2 regions of the Lentzea sokolovensis genome follow, and region 1 is predicted to be linked to the other one. Evidence: riboswitches for the same ligand, from Rfam matches in the RefSeq annotation. Region 1 holds a riboswitch; the other holds the start of a gene.

Region 1 (7,474 bases):
AAGACCGGGTGGGTCAGGTAGTCCGAGGTGCGGCGCAGGTCGCCCGGGATGCCGTCGGCGGTGTCGGCGTCGATCGCGTCCACATCGGACCCGGTGACACCGAAGGCCTCCCACACGGCGACGATGTGTGCGCGCGTGGTCTTCTCGTCGCAAGCGATTGCCACGACGTCCTCGTCGACCTTGCGGAGGTTGATGCCGGCCTCGCGAGCCTTCTCGACGACGGCGGCGGCCTCACCGGGAACGCGGACCTGGACGGTGTCGAAGAACTCGCCGTGCACGACGTCGAGACCGGCCTCGCACAGGCCCGTGGCGAGCACGGTGGCCAGGCGGTGCACGCGGGTCGCGATCGACCGCAGGCCCTCGGGACCGTGGTAGACGGCGTACATGGACGCGATCACGGCCAGCAGCACCTGCGCGGTGCAGATGTTCGACGTGGCCTTCTCACGGCGGATGTGCTGCTCACGCGTCTGCAGCGCGAGCCGGTAGGCCAGCGAGCCGTCGGAGTCGACGGAGACACCGACGAGACGGCCGGGCAGCTGACGCTCCAGACCGGACCGGACGGCCATGTAGCCGGCGTGCGGGCCGCCGAAGCCGATCGGCACGCCGAAGCGCTGCGTGGTGCCGACGACGACGTCCGCGCCGATCTCGCCCGGCGCGCGCAGCAGCGTCAGCGCCAGCAGGTCGGCGACGACGACGGCCTGCGCGCCGGCGGCGTGGATCTCCTCGATCAACGCGGCCTGGTCGCGCACGACGCCGGAGGCGCCGGGGTAGGACAGCAGCACGCCGTAGAAGTCGCCGCCCAGGCCGAGGCCCTCGATGCCCTGCGACAGGTCGGCGACGACGATCTCGATGCCCAGCGGCTCGGCGCGCGTCTCGATGACGGCCAGCGTCTGCGGCAGCGTGTCGGCGTCGATGACGAACTTGTTCGACTTGGACTTGCCGGCGCGGCGCACCAGCGTCATCGCCTCGGCGGCGGCGGTCGACTCGTCCAGCATGGACGCGTTCGCGACCGGCAGGCCGGTCAGGTCGCCGACCATGGTCTGGAAGTTCAGCAGCGCCTCGAGACGGCCCTGCGAGATCTCCGGCTGGTACGGCGTGTACGCGGTGTACCAGGCAGGCGACTCGAGAACGTTGCGCAGGATCACGCCCGGCGTCACGGTGTCGTAGTAGCCGAGGCCGATCATCTGCGTCATCGGGCGGTTCTGCGACGCGAGCTCACGCAGCTCCGCGAGCGCCTCGGTCTCGGTGGCCGGAGCGGGCAGGTCCAGCACGAGGTCGCGCTCGTGGATGGACGAAGGCACCGCGTGCTGCGCGAGCTCCTCGAGCGACCCGACGCCGATGACGTCGAGGATGCGCGCGAGTTCGGCGGGGCGCGGACCGACGTGGCGGTCGGCGAACGGGGTGCCGTGCTCGAGAGCTGCGAGCGGAATGCGGTCCTGCGTCATCAAACGCCTCCGGGGGGCTGCGGGCACACGTGTCCTGGTGCCCTCCCCGCTCTGTCCGTACCCCGAAGGGCGCCTGAGAGGTTCACCCACCGGTCAGGATGGGCTTTCACCGTCGGCGGGATCCCCAGAAGAACATCTGGCGATCCACTTTCCAGAGGCGTCTCGCTCGGCGGTCCTGGATGCCTGAGAGGTTCCCGGGGAGGGACTTGCTCCTTCGGCGCCGGGCTCGAAACCCGGTCTCTCCCGCCAGAGTTCAGCGACTACCCGAGAAGAATACCCGCAGGCAGCCCCGCTAGTCCCCAGGGACGCGACCTACATCTCAGTGCCAAGACCGGACAACGCTCCGGACAGCGGGTCAGAAGGGTCGTCACGCAACGCCACCAGCAGGTGCGTGGTGCCCACGACGTCGTCTCCGCGCCGGGCCGCGACGAGCTTCGCGCGTTCCATCGCACGCTCCACCTTGCCGCCGCTGACGGGTAACGCGGCCGGGTCGATCCCCGCCTCGCGCAACGCCGCCGCCCCGCCCGACTCGAACTCCGGCTTCAGCTTCCTGCCCGCCACCTTCAGCTGGCGGTCGACCGTCAGCACCGCCTCCACCAGATCCCGAGACGAGACGTCTCGTCTCGCGGCCACGGCCAGCCGTCCTGCCTCGTTGCGCACGACGGTCAGCACCGGACCGCCCAGTCCCTGGCCGCGGGCGATCCAGCGCATCAGCCAGCGCACGTACCCGCCGCCGGACTCCCCTTCCAACGCTCCCGCCTTGCGCAGCAACCGCACGGCGGGCGCTTCCTCGATCTCCGCGTGGGTTCGCGCGGCATCCGCTCGCACAGCGGCGGCCGTCGCGTCGACGTCCACTCCGCGCAGCACGAACAGGTCGGCGGCACGACCGGAACCCTGCTCCAGCAACGCCAGCGAGAGGTGGGTGGTGGTCAGCACGCCGTCACCGGCCTGGGCGAACGCCGAGAGCAGACACTCCTCCAGCGCACGGCTGACGGGCGGCACGGTCTCGACGTCAAGGCGGTCGCAGGCGACGTTCACCAACGCCGTGACGTCAGGATGAGCCTCGGGAACGACGCCACCGTCCTCGTCGGCCCAGTGCTCCGGCCCCCGCGCCATCGCCTGGGCCCGCAGCGACTTCACGCCGAGCTTGCGTCCGGGTCCGATGGTGTCGATCAGCGAGATCAGCAGGTTCTCGGTGCCGAGGAAGCCGAACTCCAGCCGGAGCGCGCGCTGCGCCGCCGCTTCCAGCACCTTCACGACCTGATAGGAGGGGGTGATCGTCATGCCTGAGACGCTAGAGATCGGCAGGGTCCGATCGCTGCTGCCGACCGGCCATCCCACAGCGCCAGTCGGCCACGTTCACCGTGCCGATCGATCAGCCGGTGGCGCGCTCGCGACGCCGGCGGGTCAGCTCGTCCTCGGTCATCGGAGCGATCTCGACGCCGTCCGCACGTTCGGCCGGGAACTCGTGGATCGTGCCGGAGATCTCGCGCATCGCACCGCTGACCGCGATGCCGAACACGCCCTGACCACCCTGCAGCAGATCGACGACCTCTTCCGGCGAGGTGCACTCGTAGACGGTGGTGCCGTCGGAGAACAGCGTGATGCGCGCCAGGTCCTGCACGCCGCGGCGGCGCAGGTGGTCGACAGCGACCCTGATGTTCTGCAAGGAGACACCGGTGTCCAGCAGCCGCTTCACGACCTTGAGCACCAGGATGTCCTTGAAGGAGTACAGCCTCTGGCTCCCGGAGCCGTGCGCCATCCTTATCGTCGGCGCGACCAGCCCGGTCCTTGCCCAGTAGTCGAGCTGCCGGTACGTGATCCCCGCGATCTGACACGCCGCAGGTCCTCGGTAACCGACGAGCTCGTCCGGCAGCGAGGAGTCCGGGAACAGTTCACCCTGCAGCCCGGATTCGGCCCGCAAGGGCGCTTCCTCGACCACGCCTGCCTCCCCTCGGAACGGCCACGAAACTCATGACCGTCAAGCCGCTACGTCAGCTCACGCGAACCAGCGACGTCCACTCGAGTTCGACGGTAAGACCGGTCCGAGGGCTGGTCAACGCGACGCGCGGGGAGTTGCGACCCTCAACCTCAAGTGGAGAGTCATACCGTCACCCGAACTGGGACGTTCAGGTGACGTTTAGTGATCGTTTAGCGAATAAAACGACCGTAAGTAGTCCGATCGAGGGACGTCCAAACGAACTGACTCACGGTCCATACGAGACGGAGTGCGACACCCGGAAAACTCAGGTGTCCGCTCCGCGGAAGTCTTCTGGAGAGACGGAGTCGAGGAACTCGCGGAACTTCTCCACCTCGTCCTCCTGCTCGTCCGGGATGATGAGGCCCGCCTCGGCCAGCACGGACTCCTCGGCGTGGATCGGCACGCCGACCCGCAACGCCAGAGCCACCGAGTCGGACGGCCGCGCGGACACCCGCACGTCGCCGTCGAACACGAGCTCGGCGAAGAAGGTGCCCTCCTGCAGGTCGGTGATCCGGACCTGTTCGAGGTTGCGCCCCAGCGCCCCGATGACGTCCTTGAGGAGGTCGTGGGTGAGCGGACGGGCAGGACGAACGCCCTGCTGCTCCAACGCGATCGCCGTGGCCTCGACGGAGCCGATCCAGATCGGCAGGTACCGCTCGCCCTCGGTTTCACGCAGAAGAAGGATCGGCTGGTTCTGGGGCAGCTCCACCCGCACGCCGACGACGCGCATTTCGCTCATCGGGCCTCGCCTCCCTCTGTTCGTTCGAGGACGACCCGGTTCACACCCGAGCATCCCCCGGCGTACATGTCCGACGCTACCCGCCAAGCGGGCCGTGTGCTCAATCGTTGCGGGTGGATAGTGATCAACACTGCACCCCTGTCCGGTAGATCAGGACTGCCGCAAGCCCGCTCTCACCAACAACGTGTGCAACGAGGTGAACAGGTCAGCCAATTCCCGAACCGTCTCGGGATCTGAGAAAGACTTCAGCACGACCACCTCGTGGTCCGCTGCCGCGCGGACCGCGCGCAGGTGCTCGCGCTCGACGCCGAGCCCGGTCATCGTCCGGATCGTGCGGAGCGCGGTGATGTCTTCCGTGGTGAACCGGCCACCGGGGCCGGGACGCAGCAGACCGTCGCGTTCGAGCTGGGACAGTTGCTCAGCGGTGAAACCGGTCTGGGACAGCAGATCGAACCGCGACAGCGACGTGGCGTCCTCAGGGACGGAGTCGAGCTGCTCGCGGATCACTTTGAGCGGCAGGTACCTGTCCCGTTGTGCGGACAGCACGAACCGCAACCTCTCGACGTCCGCCACGGCGAACTGGCGGTAGCCGGAGGCGGTGCGTGCCGGGCGGACCAGCCCCTCCGCTTCCAGGAAGCGGATCTTGGAGATGGTGACGTCGGGAAACTCGTGCCGAAGCTGTGCGAGCACAGCCCCGATGCTCAAGCCCCCGCGTTGTGGCCGCCCGGCCGTCACGCGTCAGGCTCCCGCGGAGCCAGGACCCGTCAGGAAGACGAGGCGGAACTTGCCGATCTGAACCTCGTCGCCGTTCGCGAGGACGGCCTGGTCGACCGGCTCGCGGTTGACGTAGGTGCCGTTGAGGCTGCCCACGTCGATGACGACGAACTCACCGCTTTCCCGGCGGAACTCGGCGTGGCGGCGCGAGACCGTCACGTCGTCCAGGAAGATGTCGCTGTCGGGGTGGCGCCCCGCACTCGTCGTGTCACGGTCCAGCAAGAACCGGGAACCGGCGTTCGGGCCGCGCTTCACCACGAGCAGCGCGGAACCGGCGGGAAGGGCGTCAACACCGGCAACAGCCGGCTCCGGGGCGGGGGTGCCTTCCATCTCCTGGAGGAAGTCCGCCCGGAAGACGGAGGTCCGCTCCGGGGACTGCTCCGGCGGAACGCCTGGGCCGTCGTTCGTGCTCACCTGAGCTCTCCTCCTGCTGCTGGATCCGTCACTTCCGGTAAAACCTATCGCGTTGGGGTCACCGCCTTCAGCGCGGCTCCCCTTCCGGCCGAAGATCCGGCGAAAGATCGACGTCACTCCTTCTCCACCAACGCCTTGTACGCGTCCGCGTCCAGCAGGCCTTCCAGCGCCTCGGGGTCGTTCAGCCTGATCTCGACCATCCAGCCCTCGCCGTACGGATCGGTGTTGACGGAGTCCGGCGTCTGGACCAACGCGTCGTTGATGGCGACGACCTCACCGTCGAGCGGCGAGTAGAGGTCGGACACGCTCTTGGTGGACTCGACCTCGCCGAACGTGTCGCCGGCCGCCACGGTGTGGCCGACCTCGGGCAGCTGGACGAAGACGACGTCACCGAGCTGTTCCTGGGCGTAGTCGGTGATGCCGACGCGCACTGTGTTCTCGCCGTGGGTGGCGATCCACTCGTGCTCCTCGGTGTAACGAAGCTCCTCGGGAATCAACTGACTGCGCTCCTCGTGCTGAACCTGTATGGGGTGATCTTTTCACGCGACCGTGCGAGGTGTACCCCGCAGGGCCAGGAAGAACTGGTGGACGTACAGCAGCGCCGACCACAGGTAGAGCGCCCCGCCCCACACCGTGAACGCGTAGGCGAGCGGCTGGGCGGCCTGCGCCCACGCCGAGTCGCCCTGCGCGAGCAGCAGCAGGGGGAAGGCGTACAGCAGGTTGAAGGTGGCGGCCTTGCCCAGGTACGTCACCTCGAACGGGCCCCAGCCCCGTTGCCGCAGGATCAGCAGGCAGATGCCGACGACCACCTCTCGCCCCACCAGCACGAGGGCGACCCAGAGCGGCACGATGTCCCTGATCACGAACGCCAGCAACGTGCAGAACACGTAGAGGCGGTCGGCGGCGGGATCGAGCAGCGCGCCGAGGTTGCTCATCTGGTTGAGCCAGCGCGCGAGCTTGCCGTCCAGCCAGTCGGAGAAGCCCGCGAAGACGAGGACGAGGATCGCCCAGCCGTCTTCGCGGGGTCCCAGCAACAGGTAGAGGAAGAGCGGAACACCGGCCAGCCGCAACACGCTGAGCAGGTTCGGAATCGTCAGCAGGCGATCAGCCGGATCACGCACACCCGCACTCTAAACGAGTGACTGCGCAAGGGCTGCCGGATGGCGTCACGGCACGCGGTGCGACTGGTTGCGGGTGGTGCCCGATGTTCGATCTCACTGTGTTCGTTTCCAACAGGTAAATCTCAGGCTGTCCGGGTGAACGTCCATCCTCGGCGCTGCATCTCGGCACCGGTGATGGCGTGCGGGCGGCCCCGGTCGTCGCGGCCCACCCAGCGAGCGCGGAAACCCTCGAGCACGTAGGCGTGACCCCGGCTCCACACCACGCTGCACGGCGTGGTCGGCAGCGCGGAATCGCACTCCGCGTCCTGCGTCGGCTGGGTTTCCATGGCGGTTCTCATTTCAGTCCCTCCGTGACATCAGGGATGTCGCGCACCGGGGCTCCGGCGTTATCCCTGGAAACGAATTCTGTCGGACTGTGGTTCAGAACACGTGTCCTGTTTGGGTCCTAAGCGTTAACTGGATCGAACCGCGCGCCGAGCTGTTCGGGCCCGAAGCGGAACGGAAGACGGGGTCCTTGCCTGCGCAACCGTTCGTCGTACGACGGTGACCGCACGGCTCGTCCAGTTCATCGGCCGGGCCTAACCTCAGCGCGTGAACCAGGTGAAATTCGGTGCGGAACTCATTTCACGAGTGATGGACCACCTGTGCTCGCAGCTGGACGGCTGCGAGGGCGTGGGCCTGAGCGTGTGGCCGGACGGCAAGTTGATCAGGGCACTCGGGGTCGCCGCCGAACTGGACGCCGAGCAGCTGACCAGCGGCGCGGGACCGCTCGTCGAGGCGTCGCGCGACGAACGGCAGGTGTCCGGCGAGGTCGGCGGCAAGCACGTGATCGCGGTGCCGGGCAGCTGGGGGGACAGCGGGCCGGTGGTGCTCACCGTGTACCTCTCGCACCCGCCCCAGGTCGCGGATCTGAAAGCCATCGAGGAGATCGAACCGCTCATCGCGACCGCGGCGGCGGTGGTCGAGTTCTGCGCGGGCGAGGTGATGCGCGCCGACCAGA
Region 2 (7,474 bases), on a different contig from region 1:
CCCGGCTTCAGGGCCTCCGCGATCACGTCGGCGACCTCGATGAAGTCCACCTCGCCGAACCCGCGGGTGGCCAGCGCCGGCGTACCGATCCGCAGACCGGACGTCACCATCGGCGGACGCGGGTCGTTCGGAACGGCGTTGCGGTTGACCGTGATGCCGATCTGGTGCAGCACGTCCTCGGCCTGCTTGCCGTCGAGCTCGGAGTCGACCAGGTCGACGAGGACCAGGTGCACGTCCGTGCCGCCGGTCAGCACCTTCACGCCGGCCGCGGCGACGTCCGCCTGCGACAGCCGCTCGGCCAGGATCCGCGAACCCTCCAGCGTGCGACGCTGACGGTCGGCGAACTCCGGCGAGGCGGCGTGCTTGAACGCCACGGCCTTGGCCGCGATCACGTGCTCCAGCGGACCGCCCTGCTGGCCGGGGAACACCGCCGAGTTGATCTTCTTCGCGATGTCGGCGTCGTTCGACAGGATCACGCCGCCACGGGGACCGCCGAGGGTCTTGTGGGTCGTGGTCGTCGTGACGTGCGCGTGCGGCACGGGCGACGGGTGCAGGTCGGCGGCGACGAGGCCGGCGAAGTGCGCCATGTCGACCATCAGGTAGGCGTCGACCGAGTCCGCGATGCGGCGGAACTCGGCGAAGTCCAGCTGACGCGGGTACGCGGACCAGCCGGCGACGATCAGCTTCGGGCGGTGCTCGGTCGCCAGGCGCTCGACCTCGGCCATGTCGACGCGGCCGTCGGAGTCCGCGACGTGGTACGGCACGACGTTGTAGAGCTTGCCGGAGAAGTTGATGCGCATGCCGTGCGTCAGGTGACCGCCGTGCGCGAGGTCCAGGCCCAGGATCGTGTCGCCGGGCTGGAGCAGCGCGAACATCGCGGCCGCGTTGGCCTGCGCGCCCGAGTGCGGCTGAACGTTCGCGAAGCCCGCGCCGAAGAGCGACTTGATGCGCTCGATGGCGAGACGCTCGACGACGTCCACGTGCTCGCAGCCGCCGTAGTAGCGACGGCCGGGGTAGCCCTCGGCGTACTTGTTGGTGAGGACGGAGCCCTGGGCCTGCAGCACCGAGACGGGCGTGAAGTTCTCCGAGGCGATCATCTCGAGAGTGCCCTGCTGGCGCGCCAACTCGGCCGCAACGGCTTCGGCGACCTCGGGGTCGTACTCCGCGAGGGAAGCGTTGAACTGGTCGGACATCTGGAGAATCTCCCTACTTGGCGCGCTTGTAGAACGGAAGTGCGACGACCTCGACCGGCTGCTTCTTGCCGCGGACGTCGACCAGCAGTGAGGTGCCGGGCTCGGCACTGGCCCGCGACACGTAGGCCATGGCGACGGAGTAGCCGAGGGTCGGGGACAGCGCGCCCGACGTCACCTCGCCCACGACCTCGTCACCGTTGAGCACCGCGTAACCGTGGCGCGGGGCGCGGCGCTCGGGGGTCTTCAGTCCGACCAGGACCGAGTCCACCCCGGACTCGGCGACCTTGGCCAGCGCGTCGCGGCCGACGAAGTCGCCGGGCTTGTCGAGCTTCACGACCCGGCCCAGGTTCGCGTTGTACGGCGTCAGCGACGTCGTGAGCTCGTTGCCGTACAAGGGCATTCCGGCTTCGAGGCGCAACGTGTCGCGGCAGCCCAGGCCGCACGGCTTGAGCTCGTGCGCCTCACCCGCGGACAGCAGCGCCGCCCAGACGGCCGGGGCATCGGCGGGCGCGACGAAGAGCTCGAAGCCCTCCTCGCCCGTGTAGCCCGTGCGCGCGAGCAACGCTTCGACACCGGCCACGGTGGAAGGGTACGAGGCGTAGTACTTGACTGACGCCAGATCCGTCTCGGTCAGGCCGGACAGGATCTCGACCGACTTCGGGCCCTGGATCGCGATCAACGCGTAGTCGGTCGACTTGTCCGTGACGACGGTGTCGAAACCGGCGGCGCGCTCGACGAGGGCCTCGGCGACGACAAGAGCGTTGGAGGCGTTCGCGACGACCATGAACTCCTCGTCGCCCAGGCGGTACACGATCAGGTCGTCCAGCACGCCGCCGTCGGCCTGGGTGATCATCGTGTAGCGGGCCTTGCCGACGGCCAGCGCGGAGATGTGGCCGACCAGCGCGTAGTCGAGAGCCTCGCCCGCCTGCGGTCCGGTCAGGACGATCTCACCCATGTGCGTGAGGTCGAACAGGCCCGCGGTGGTGCGCACCGCGTGGTGCTCGGCGAGTTCGGACGAGTAGCGCAGCGGCATCCGCCAGCCCGCGAAGTCGGTGAACATCGCGCCGAGCTGCTCGTGCTCGGCGTTCAGAGGCGTGAGGCGGGACATCAGAACGCTCCTCCAGGGTGCGCCGAAGAGCCGGACGCGGCCGGCTGAGGCATCAGAAGAATGACACGGTCCATCGGAGACTCCTCACTAGAGCGAGCCTCCCCCTCTGTCATGAGCCTGAGAGCTTCACCACCGAAGTGGCTTGCACCGTGGGCGAGGCTGCCGAGCAGCCTGCTTTCCAGAGTTGCCTTCGTCGCGCGGTACCTGTGCCTGAGAGATTCCGGGGAGGGATTGCTCCTTCGGCGCCCCTGCTGGAGGGGTCTCTTCCGCGCGACATCGACGGCCGTGTTCAGTTGGTAGCCCCAGACGCTAGCAGGCCAAACGTCACAGCGGCACGCCCTGCGCCGTCTTCTCGACCACCTTGCGCTCCGCCCAGAACGACAGGAACGGGACCGTGCCGGCGAGCAGCACCAGCAGGGTGCCCTTGATCGACCAGCGGAGCTTGAGCGCCAGGTCGACGGAAATCACCAGGTAGATGGCGTAGAGGAAGCCGTGGATCGGGCCGACGACCTTCATCGCGCCACCCATGTCCGCGGCGTACTTGAGCACCATGGCCACGACCAGGAGCAGCAGGAAGACTCCGACCACGTAAGCCATGACCCTGAACCGGGTCAACGCACCCTTCATCTGCCCGCCTTCGCTCAACGACCGTCCCGCGCGTTGAGGTTCGCGAGCATGCGGTTGTAGGCCGCGAGCTCCGCGTCTTCTTCGTCGTCGAAGTGCTCGACAGGCGCGGGTTTGACGGCGTCAACGGTAGCCATCGGCTTCGGGGCGGCCGCAACCGGCTCGGGTGCGAGATCCGCGTCACTGTTCTGGCGCGCCAAACGACGGAACCGCCACACCATGAAGAGGGGGAAGAGGCCGAAGAGCGGCCACTGGAGCACGTACCCGAGGTTCTGGAACGTGCCGCTGGCGGACTCGAAGCGCTGCCACTGCCACCACGCGAGTCCGCAACAGGCGACCAACGCCGCCAGACAGGCGAACGCGATCAGCACTCGTTGGGGGGTAAGGAGGCCGCGCACGACCCCAAGACTACTTGGGTGAGGCCTCCTGACGGAGGCCACCCCGTGGGGGATCCGGGGGCTTGCCCCCGGCTGGGGCGTGGGGGCTTGGCCCCCACAAAACACGCGAAGCGATCGAGGTGAGCGCATTCCGCGAACATGGGGGCCCCAATCGTGGAGCCCCGTTCCCGACCTACGCCACGCCGTCTCGGCGCTGCCTCTGCAGACGAGCAACGCACCAGGCCGCGGCGGAGCCACGACGAAGGTGCTGGAGAACCGTCATCGGTCCCAGGCGCCTCCCGAGATCGGCAGGAGACAGGCCGGCCGCGCGGTAGTCGAGCGCGCGCTGGTCCAACGGGCTGATGCCCGCGTCCCACCACTGCTCGGCCTCGGCGACGTCGCCCACCAGCTGCCAGTAGCTCGCCGCGGCGGCGAGCAGTGCCTCGGGTGCCTCCGGCGCCCGCTTGCGCATCGCGGCCACGTAGGCCGGATCCGCAGAGTCGACCTTGACCAAGCCACGCGACCCGCTCCTGCCTCCCCGCTGCACGGGGATGCCTGGCGCCGAGGGGGGAGCCTCCGCGAGCCACGCGTTCTTGATCCGGTTCACCTCCTGCATCTCTGCGTCGTCAGACCGTTCAGCCGCCCACTGCTGCAACAGCTCGTGGACCCCGGAGTCCTCGACCATATGTGCCTCCTCGTCGGTCGGGGATCGGCCATTGCAGCGGAAGGTATTCGGTAGGTCTGACAATCGCCAGACCCTGAATCCCCAGAACACCCGTTACCAGTGCGTGATTGGCCTCATTCCACCCATCCGGCTCAACGCAGACGGCCGAAGATCACTCAACGTCACTAGCTGATCGGGGTGGCCGTGCCGAAGAGGCTCCTGACGAAGGTGATGATCGACTCCGCGCCGTCCCGCAGCCAGCCGAGAGCCGTCTGGACCGCCGAAGCGGACTCTTCTGGCCGGGTGATCAGGAGGAACAGCACCAGCGCGACGCCCGCCAGCACTAGCACCTTCTTGAGGTTCACAGGTACCTCTCCGTCCGTGTGGTTCACCGGTCAGGCGGCGGACCGCCCGTGTCACCCGTCATGGTCCCTCATTCACCCTTGCGATGAACAACGACCACGCCCAAGTCATCCCAGGATCCACCAGCGACGCACGCCTGCACGACGGCCAACGTCACCCGAATGGCGGCTAAAGACGGGCCTCAACAGCGCCGATGTCCTGGGCACGAGGTGAACACGGACTCCCTCGCATCCCACAGCTTGGAAGAGAGACTGTTGCACCGGGGCTCACCCGGATGCCGAACTCACCCCATCACGCACCGTCACGCCTTCGTGGCGCTATTAATGCGCACCCGAGCATTCATCCAATTACTCCAGACCGCCGCAGTTCCATAATTCGGCCGTCCGCCACACCCATGTCGGCAAGCACTTCCCGGGTGTTCACCCCGACGGGAACCGGTGCTGTCGGAACCGCCGCGGGAGTGCGGTCGAACCGGGGCGCCGGAGCCGGGTGCGGAGCACCGGACACGTCCACGAACGCGGCACGCGCCTCGTTGTACGGATGCCGCGCCGCTTCAGCGGGGGTCAGCACCGGAGCCAGGCAGGCGTCCGTGTCCCGCGCGAGGTCCGCCCACTCGTCCCGCGGCCGGGTCTTCACCGCCGCCGCGATGCGCTCCCGCAGCTCAGGCCAGTTCGCCGGATCGTTGCGCGAGGGCGCGTCCTCCAGGCCCAGCACGCGCACCAGGTCGGCGTAGAACTTCTCCTCCAGCGCACCCACCGCCACGTACTGCCCGTCGGCGGCCTCGTAGACGTCGTAGAACGGCACTCCACCGTCGAGCATGTTCTCGCCGCGACCGCCCGACCACATGCCCGCGGACCGCATCCCGTGCAGGAACGTGGTCAGCAACGCCGCCCCGTCGACCATCGCGGCGTCCACGACCTGGCCGCGTCCGGAGCGCTCCCGTTCATACAGCGCGGCGAGCACGCCCAGCGCCAGCAGCAGCCCTCCCCCGCCGAAGTCGCCCAGGAGGTTGATCGGGAACGACGGCGGCCCTCCGGCGCGTCCCAGCGGCTCCAGCGCGCCCGCGACGGCGATGTAGTTGATGTCGTGGCCGGCGCGGTCGGCGAGCGGCCCGTCCTGGCCCCAGCCGGTCATGCGTCCATATACAAGGCGCGGGTTGCGGGCGAGGCACTGCGCGGGCCCGATGCCCAGCCGTTCGGTCACGCCCGGCCGGAAGCCCTCGATCAGCACGTCCGAACGCTCGACCAGCCCGAGAACCAGCTCAGCGCCCTCGGGCGTGCGGGTGTCGATCGCGACCGAGCGCCGGTTGCGGCCGAGGAAGTCGCCGGGGATCGTCTGCACGCTCCCCGGTTTGTGCACCTGGATCACGTCGGCGCCGAGGTCGGCCAGCACCATGGCACCGAACGGCGCGGGCGCGAGACCGGCGAGTTCGACGACCTTCAGACCTGCGAGGGGCCCGCTCACAGGGACCTCGCGATGATTTCCTTCATGATCTCGTTCGTACCGCCGTAGATCCGCTGAACGCGGGCGTCGGACCAGGCACGTGCGATCGGGTACTCGTTCATGTAGCCGTAGCCGCCGAAGAGCTGCACGCACTCGTCGACGACCTTGCCCAACCGGTCGCTGGCCCACCACTTCGCCATCGCGGCCGTGGGGACGTCGAGTTCGCCCTTGAGGTGCTTCTCGACGCACTCGTCGATGAACGCCCTGGTCACAGCGGCTTCGGTGGCGCACTCGGCGAGCTTGAAGCGGGTGTTCTGGAACTTCATCAGCTCCTTGCCGAACGCCGTGCGCTCCTTCACGTACTTGAGCGTCACGTCGACGGCCGCCTCGATGCCCGCGATGCAGCAGACGCCGATGATCAGCCGTTCCTGCGGCAGCTGGTGCATGAGCTGGATGAATCCGAGGCCCTCCTGGTCGCCCAGCAGGTTCGAGGCGGGCACGCGGACGTCGTCGAAGAACAGCTCGGCGGTGTCCTGGCCCTTCATGCCGACCTTGTCGAGCACGCGGCCGCGCCGGATGTCGTTCTCGACGACGATCAACGAGATGCCCTGGGCACCCTGCGCCGGGTCGGTCTTCGCGACGACGATCACCAGGTCGGCGTGCACGCCGTTCGTGATGAACGTCTTCGAGCCGTTGATGACGTACTCGTCGCCCTCCCTGACGGCCTTCGTCCGGATGCCCTGCAGGTCGGAGCCCGCACCGGGTTCGGTCATCGCGATCGCGCCGACGTACTCGCCGGAAGCGAGCTTGGGCAGCCAGCGCTGCTTCTGCTCCTCGGAGCCGTAGGAGTTGAGGTAGTGCGCCACGATGCCGCTGTGGACGCTGTTGCCCCACGAGCTGTCGCCGGCGCGTGCCTGCTCTTCCAGCAACACGGCCTCGTGGGCGAACGTGCCGCCACCGCCCCCGTACTCCTCGGGGATGCTGATGCACAGCAGTCCGAGCTCACCGGCCTTGCGCCACAGGTCGCGGTCGACCTGCTTCTGCTCGGCGAAGCGTTCCTGGTGCGGCGCGACCTCCTTCTCCATGAACGTGCGGGCGAGCTGGCGCAACTGGTCCAGGTCGCTGTCCATCCACCGCGATCGACGCTCTGCCATGCGGTCCACGTAACCACCGGGCGGTGATCCACGCCATGACCGCCGCGCCTGCACGGGCCCGAAAAACTGAGCGAAATTCCCACCCCGGTCGTCCAGACTGCCTCGTATGCAGATCCACCAGGTCATGCCCGACGACTGGGAGCTCTGGCGCGACACCCGCCTGGACGCACTGGCCAGCAACCCCGAGGAGTTCGGCTCCACCCTGGCGCGCGAGCAGACGTACACCGAGAACGAGTGGCGTGACCGCGCGGCGGAGGGCCTGAAGCTCGTGGCGCTCGACGTCCGTCCCGTCGCCCTGGTCGCCGCCACCGCGCAGCCAGAGGGCCTCTACCTCTACTCGATGTGGGTGCGCGACTCCCACCGCGGCCGGGGCGTCGGCGAGGCGCTGGTCAGAACGGTGCAGACGTGGGCGGCCGAGGAAGGCTGGAAGGTCGTGCGCCTGCGGGTGTACGACCACAACCTGCCTGCTCGCCGTCTCTACGAACGTCTGGGCTTCGTCGCCGCCGAAGAGCCGGAGCACATGGAGTTCCGGGTGAGCTAATCGGTCA

The links. Region 1 has a riboswitch for glycine ahead of gcvP (aminomethyl-transferring glycine dehydrogenase). Riboswitches for the same ligand answer to the same signal wherever they lie in the genome.
Region 2: linked by a shared signal. The riboswitch ahead of gcvT (glycine cleavage system aminomethyltransferase GcvT) and the one ahead of gcvP (aminomethyl-transferring glycine dehydrogenase) in region 1 are both predicted to bind glycine.

What each region holds. Positions count from the first base shown of each region.
Region 1 is NZ_JAXAVU010000013.1:123,661-131,134, reverse strand. Features, by position in the region: gene gcvP (aminomethyl-transferring glycine dehydrogenase) at 1-1,445, opposite strand, end outside; glycine riboswitch at 1,495-1,602, opposite strand; glycine riboswitch at 1,606-1,701, opposite strand; gene SK854_RS31810 (Clp protease N-terminal domain-containing protein) at 1,758-2,729, opposite strand; gene SK854_RS31805 (MerR family transcriptional regulator) at 2,821-3,387, opposite strand; gene SK854_RS31800 (bifunctional nuclease family protein) at 3,692-4,165, opposite strand; gene SK854_RS31795 (MerR family transcriptional regulator) at 4,316-4,870, opposite strand; gene garA (glycogen accumulation regulator GarA) at 4,904-5,353, opposite strand; gene gcvH (glycine cleavage system protein GcvH) at 5,467-5,850, opposite strand; gene SK854_RS31780 (CDP-alcohol phosphatidyltransferase family protein) at 5,893-6,474, opposite strand; gene SK854_RS31775 (hypothetical protein) at 6,597-6,812, opposite strand; gene SK854_RS31770 (ANTAR domain-containing protein) at 7,066-7,474, shown strand, end outside.
Region 2 is NZ_JAXAVU010000010.1:287,996-295,469, forward strand. Features, by position in the region: gene glyA (serine hydroxymethyltransferase) at 1-1,193, opposite strand, end outside; gene gcvT (glycine cleavage system aminomethyltransferase GcvT) at 1,207-2,301, opposite strand; glycine riboswitch at 2,401-2,488, opposite strand; glycine riboswitch at 2,490-2,580, opposite strand; gene SK854_RS23315 (DUF3817 domain-containing protein) at 2,626-2,928, opposite strand; gene SK854_RS23320 (hypothetical protein) at 2,943-3,323, opposite strand; gene SK854_RS23325 (transcriptional regulator) at 3,496-3,987, opposite strand; gene SK854_RS23330 (hypothetical protein) at 4,152-4,331, opposite strand; gene SK854_RS23335 (CaiB/BaiF CoA transferase family protein) at 4,669-5,793, opposite strand; gene SK854_RS23340 (acyl-CoA dehydrogenase family protein) at 5,790-6,926, opposite strand; gene SK854_RS23345 (GNAT family N-acetyltransferase) at 7,033-7,467, shown strand.